DNA from 2 places in the Sporosarcina sp. FSL K6-2383 genome. Region 1 is predicted to be linked to the other one. Evidence: riboswitches for the same ligand, from Rfam matches in the RefSeq annotation. Region 1 holds a riboswitch; the other holds the start of a gene.

Region 1 (3,427 bases):
ACAAGACCAACAAACCCGATTGAACCCGACACCGCTACCGCTGCCCCCGTCAACAATGAGGCACCAATCAAAATCATGGTTTTACCTCTTTTAACATTGACACCAATATGATCTGCCGCTTCCTCACCAAGTGCAAGCGCATTCAATTCACGATAATGCATGAGTAAAATAATCGTCCCAATAATCATAAATGGCACAACAAGCTGAACGTGGCTCCATCCTCTCATCCCTACACTGCCATAAAGCCAATACATAATTTGCGTCATCGAATCCTTATCACCTAAGGAAATGAGCAGTGATGTAATTGAACCGATAAATGAGCCAACGATAATTCCTGCCAAGACAATCGTTTCAATCGCAAGACTCCTGCTGCTCAAACGAACTAATCCAAAAACAATCATAAGCGTAATAAATCCACTAACAATTGAGACGACTGGTAATGTAAAACTCCCAAGACCAATAATCGTGAATTGAAAAAATAGAACAAATACCGCCCCTAAGGCAGCACCTGACGAAACACCGATTGTATAGGGATCCGCTAACGGGTTACGTAAAAGCCCTTGAAATGCGGCACCCGCTAACGAAAGCGAAGCGCCGACACAAAGGGCCAGTAAAACCCGTGGCAGTCGAATATTCCAAATGATCAACTCTTCATTACGCGGAATATTTTCAAGCCAACCAATACCAAATGATTTATCCAACACAATATGCAAAATAGTCATGATCGGAAACTGTACGCTGCTGATGAATAGACCAAGTAACAGCGTACACAGCACAAACCCAATACTTAGTAAGTAAAGCCAGCCAATCTTACTCCCCAAAAACTTCCGGATAAATGATCTTTGCAAGCGTCTCTACTCCTTCAATCAAACGAGGTCCTGGGCGAGTGACCGTATCACTATCTACATCAAATACTTGTTCATTTTTTATCGCAGTTACTTCTGCCCAACCATCGCGTGCTAAAACTTGTTCAGCTGGATTGTCAATATAGTAACCATATGTCGTAATAATGACATCCGGGTTCAACTGTACAATCTCTTCTTCTGTCATCTTCACCCAACCATCTTGATCTTCAGCAGCATTTGTTGCGTTAATTGCTTCCAACATTTCATGCATGAATGTATTTTGCCCTGTTGTAAAAATGTCTGGAGCAGGGGCAACTTCTACCCATACTTTCTTTTTATCTGTAATCCCTTTTACTTTGTCTTCAACTGCTGCACGTCGGTCTTTCATGTCGTCAATGATTTCATCTGCTTTTTCAGACGTTCCCGTTGCCTGCGCAATCATACCCATCGTTTTATAAACATCATCAAAAGTTGAAGCACTGCCCGTCACAACGACTGTAATGCCTGCTTCCTCATATTGCTTCAGAATATTGCCATGCGTATCGTGATGGTACGTCGTGACAAAAACAATATCAGGTAAGAGCGAAAGAATAAGCTCCGCATCCATATCCTGGCCACCCACTTTTTGTACGCTTAACGCTTCTTCGGGATAGTTACAGTAATCGGAAACACCTATCATGCGTTCGCCTACACCAAGTGCATACAAAATTTCTGTATTGCTCGTTTGAATCGACACAATCGATTGTGGTTCGCTCTCTATTGTCACTTCTCGGCCTGCATCGTCCGTAATGGTAACTGGAAACGCTTCGATGACTTCTCCAGTAACCTTAGCTGCCCCTTCATCAGTACCCTCACCTTGCACTGTACCAGTCGAACCATTATCTGTGCCACACGCTGTCAAAATAGCAAGCATAAAAACAAACACAAAACTTAAAAAAACCCATCTTTGAAATAAATCCTTCAATATAATCTCTCCTCTTTTTGACATCAAAAAAAGCGCTCTTCTTTAGAAGAAGGCGCACAGAGAAAAGCGTTATCAACAAATCTCTTACAACAAAAAAAGAGATTCATCTGGGAAAACTCCATCATGAAGCCATACCCAAATAAGATGATAAAACACTTTAAACATCCCTTCCTCGAGGAAGCTTAAAATCAAAATAGGCAGGTCTCCTGACTTACGTCTCATCGGCAAACTAATTCCTTCCCATGCAATATGCACAGTGGATTTTCTTTAGTCGCCATAAACGCTTACAGTGACGGGATCGTGTTGGATTCACACCAACTTCCCTCTTCGTTTTAAACAGTTATTTTTCAACCATTCAAAAAACCTATTTCTCAATTATTCTTTTTTTAATGTTATGTATTCCGTACCAAGTATATAGAAGATTTGGCGGTAAGTAAACTACGTTTCAAAAGTATTCATACACTTAGCTCCTTACTTTTCATTTTAAAGAGGTGCTCTCCAGTCGATTTACAACTGAAAGAACACCCATTTTTATCATTCGTAACGCTATTTATTTTTCAAATAATTTTTTCAGCGCATCTGCCATTGCTGTATCTTCTGGTTCTTCCTGCTTATTCATGTATTTTTGAACGTCGCGTTTATCAGCTTTCTTGCCACCCGAGTTTGCACGGCGTTTTTCGAATGCCGACAGCTTTTCACGATGACCACATTTGCAGACGAAAATCCTGCCATCGCCTTCCCCACGCAATTCCAATTTCTTTTTACAAACTGGGCATCTTGCGTTCGTTAATGTCGATACATTTTTACGATGACCGCAATCACGATCCTGACAAACAAGCATTTTGCCACGCTTGCCATTGACTTCTAGTAAAAGTTTTCCACAATCTGGACATGTTTTCCCCGTGACGTTATCATGCTTGAACTTTTTGTCATCCGTTTTAATTTCTGTTACAGTACGCTTCGAAAAAGCAATCATATCCTTCATGAAGGCAGCTTTTTTCATCTGACCGTTGGCGATTTTCGTCAGCCCTTGCTCCCACTCTGCCGTCAATGCCGGTGATTTTAAATCCTCCGGAACAAGTTCAAGCAGCTGACGTCCTTTTGACGTCGTGTAAATATCGTTACCCTTTTTCTCCATCACAAACGAATTGAATAATCGTTCAATGACATCCGCACGTGTCGCAACTGTTCCCAGTCCGCCCGTTTCACCAATCGTCTTGATCAGCTCTTTAGATTCACCTTGCATAAACTGTGCAGGATTTTCCATCGCCGCAAGCAATGTTCCTTCGTTAAAACGAGCAGGTGGTTTCGTTTTTCCATCCGTCATCACAATGGCACGAATACTCACCTCATCACCTTTTTTAAATGAAGGAAGTGTATCTGTATCGACTTCTTCCTCATCCGTCGAATAAACCTTTTTCCAACCTTCATCTGTAATCGTGCGGCCCTTTGCCTTGAACATTTCTCCACCAACTGCAAATTCCGCTGTGACCTGATCAAAACGGAACGAACCAAAGAACACGGCCAGAAAGCGTTTAACAATTAAATCATAGAGACGCTGTTCTTTATCTGATAAATTTTGTAGAATTGGCGTTTCCTCTGTCGGAATGATTGCATG
Region 2 (3,427 bases), 1.6 Mb from region 1:
ATCCACCATTTAGCCGCCTCTGCAGGTTCAGCGTCAGCTTCATTCATGTAGTCAAGTGCCTGCTCAGTCAATTCATTGCTTGTTTCATAATTACTTAAGAAGTCAACAACATCCTTCGCCTGAGTTGGGAAATCCTTATGGACTGCAATCACAACATCATTAGGTGGGAATTCAGTTCCCTTAGTTTCTTCCCAAACAGTTTCATCATATGGATTATCAGCAAGTAATGTTAAGTCGTAACTTGCAGTCACCCACGTCGGAGACCAATAATACCCTATCCATGGTTCACCTTCTTTGTAAGCACCTACTAGTGATGCCACAATTGCAGAATCTGATCCTGGTGCCAAATAATTATACTGCTCATCCAAGCCGTACGTTTGCAACTTCGTTTCTAGATGTTCACTAACCGTCCAACTAGAGGGAGCACCAATAATACGTCCTTTACTTTTATCTTCTGGATCTTGGAAAATTTCGGGATACTTCGCTAAATCTTCAACCGTTTTTAAATCCGGTGCGATTGGCTCAATCCCTCTTTCTGCATCCCCTTCAATGACATATGTCGGTACGTATAACCCCTGTGAATTGTCGGCGAAGTTAGTAGAGACATTAACAATATTTCCTTTTTCAATTGCTGCCTCATAAACTTCTTTGATATTATCTGTCCATAATTCCATATAGACATTAATATCCCCTTTCTCCAATGACTGAACTGTTGCAGCCGTCGTACCACTTGTTACTTCTGTGTCATAACCATAGCCTTCCTCAACAATGAGTTGGGCAATACTATTGTGGACACGAATGCTATCCCAACCGGCATCAGCAAATTGGATTACTTTAATACTGTCTTTACTTGTCTCCCCACTACACGCGGAAAGAATTAAAAGCATACAAATTGAGAGAAAGATCGTAATTTTTTTCATTAGAAATTGTTACCCCTTTTCATCTTTTTTAAATTAGACGTTATAAACATACTTCCCCCTAACTGTTTGGTTTATCGTGGCTCCTATTCCCCCAAAACTGAATAGGGAAACCTCAAAAAAATCTATCTGTCTAATTTATAGTTTTTAATAATACAGGAGTTTCCAAGTCATTGCAAACCCACATCGGCAATTTGCTGGCAATAATACAGTTAAAATCATTATAAAAATAGTTAAATTTACGAGTGAATCATTTAATATATTTATACAAAAAGGGAAACATAGATATAAATTTATTGTAGAATCATACCTGCCAACTTGCCACCTAACTTGTTGATACCTTGATTGTTTTTCATACATTCGGAACATTTGACAATCCTTTGTATTCAGTTTGACAGAACAGTAGATACGTGATAACTTTGAATACATCGACAATTCCATAGTAAAGCAATAGAAATAGGTGGTCTGATAACACATGCTTTTGTCAGATCTTAAAAGTGAAGCCGGTGAAACCATAATCCGGCGCGGTCCCGCCACTGTAACAGTAAATTTGCTGAAGCCAGATAACTGCCTTTTTTGCGACGCTCTACCCTACGGTCGATAGGGAGTGTTAGGATGACAACGCATCTCTATTTATATTCTGCGTAAACATTTCTAACCTTCGTTAGAAGTGTTTTTTTGTTTCCTTATTTAAACACTTCGTTACTTCACAAAAAGAGGAGACGAAACGATTTGTCAATTGTCAGTAGTACGGTTGGATACCCCTATATCGGGGGCAATAGAGAATGGAAAAAAGCACTCGAAGCCTTTTGGGCTGGGAAATTGGAGGAAGGTCTATTCCTCGAGGAAATTGAAAAACTTCGTCTAGAACGTCTTCAAAAACAAAAAGACGCAGGAATCGACCTTATTGCTGTCGGTGATTTCACTTTGTACGATAGGATGCTCGATACGGCTGTCATGTTTGGTATGATTCCTGAACGCTTTAACTGGTCTGGCGGTGATGTATCGCTTGCAACGTATTTCTCCATTGCACGTGGTAATGATGGGGCTGTTGCCTCAGAAATGACTAAATGGTTTAATGCGAACTACCATTATATCGTTCCTGAATATAGCAAGAAAAAACTAGTATTAACAGAGAACAAACCCCTTACTGCCTATCTGGAGGCGAAAGAAAAATTAGACATTGACGGTAAACCTGTCTTAATCGGACCGTATACGTTTTTAAAGCTATCAAAAGGCTATGCGAAAAAAGATATTCCAGCGTTCATTTTGCAATTAGTTCCTCTATATAGCCGAATTTTGAACGAATTAGCAGAGGCAGGAGCGCAATGGATTCAGCTTGAAGAACCTATTCTTTCCACATCTCTAACGAAAGAAGATATTCAAACAGTTACTGAAATTTACAAACAACTAAGCGTCGAAGCTCCAAATGCCAACATTCTATTACAAACATATTTTGAGGCCATTGAGCATTATGAAGAGGTTGTTGCCCTTCCTGTTGCAGGGATTGGCCTTGACTTTGCACAAGGTGCTGAGAAAAACCTTGAACATTTGCAAGCACACGGATTCCCGGCGGATAAAGTACTTGCGGCTGGTTTAATCGATGGACGCAATATCTGGCGTGCTGATTTGCGGGAAAAAGTAGCATTACTCGATACATTAACACAACTTGTGCCAGTGGATCGCATTTGGGTACAGTCTTCAAGCAGTCTACTTCACGTTCCCGTCACGGTACAATCTGAGGTAAAGCTAGACGCAACGATTAAAGCTGCGCTCGCTTTTGCAGATGAAAAACTTGTGGAGGTCACAACACTAGCAAAAGGCGTACGTGAAGGTAAGCAAGCTATTACTGATGCAGTGGTAGAAAGTATAACTGCCCGTCAAAATCTTGCGGACTTGCCTGCAAGAAATCACCCTGATTTGTTGGCATCCGTACAAAACATCGGAGAACAAGATAGTAAACGAAATTCTCCATTTAAGGAACGTCGCGACAAACAACGAGAAACATTCAATTTGCCTCTGCTACCGACAACCACAATTGGTAGCTTCCCGCAAACACCAGAAGTTCGTCGCGCACGGACAAAATGGCGTAAAGGTGAATCAACAGATGCACAATATCGCGATTTCGTACGTGATGAAATCAAACAGTGGATTGATATTCAAGAGGATATTGGACTGGATGTCTTCGTTCACGGTGAATTCGAACGGACAGATATGGTTGAGTATTTCGGAGAGAAATTGGGCGGCTTTGTCTTCACTGAAAAGGCTTGGGTCGTTTCCTATGGCTCTCGCTGTGTTAAACCACCAGTTATTTACGGTGATGTGACATTCATCGATCCGATGACAGTGGAGGAATCAGTCTATGCTCAATCCTTGACGGACAAACCGATGAAGGGAATGCTGACAGGGCCTGTCACTATTTTGAATTGGTCATTTGTACGCGACGATATTTCACGGAAAGACGTCACGTATCAGATTGCGCTTGCATTGCGTAAAGAGGTTGAAGCACT

What was found. Region 1 has a riboswitch for cobalamin ahead of MKZ10_RS04685 (ABC transporter substrate-binding protein). Riboswitches for the same ligand answer to the same signal wherever they lie in the genome.
Region 2: linked by a shared signal. The riboswitch ahead of metE (5-methyltetrahydropteroyltriglutamate--homocysteine S-methyltransferase) and the one ahead of MKZ10_RS04685 (ABC transporter substrate-binding protein) in region 1 are both predicted to bind cobalamin.

What each region holds. Positions count from the first base shown of each region.
Region 1 is NZ_CP152017.1:896,371-899,797, reverse strand. It holds gene MKZ10_RS04690 (iron ABC transporter permease) at 1-848, opposite strand, end outside; gene MKZ10_RS04685 (ABC transporter substrate-binding protein) at 811-1,809, opposite strand; cobalamin riboswitch at 1,988-2,192, opposite strand; gene MKZ10_RS04680 (DNA topoisomerase III) at 2,360-3,427, opposite strand, start outside.
Region 2 is NZ_CP152017.1:2,993,502-2,996,928, forward strand. It holds gene MKZ10_RS14970 (ABC transporter substrate-binding protein) at 1-920, opposite strand, end outside; cobalamin riboswitch at 1,359-1,507, shown strand; gene metE (5-methyltetrahydropteroyltriglutamate--homocysteine S-methyltransferase) at 1,650-3,427, shown strand, end outside.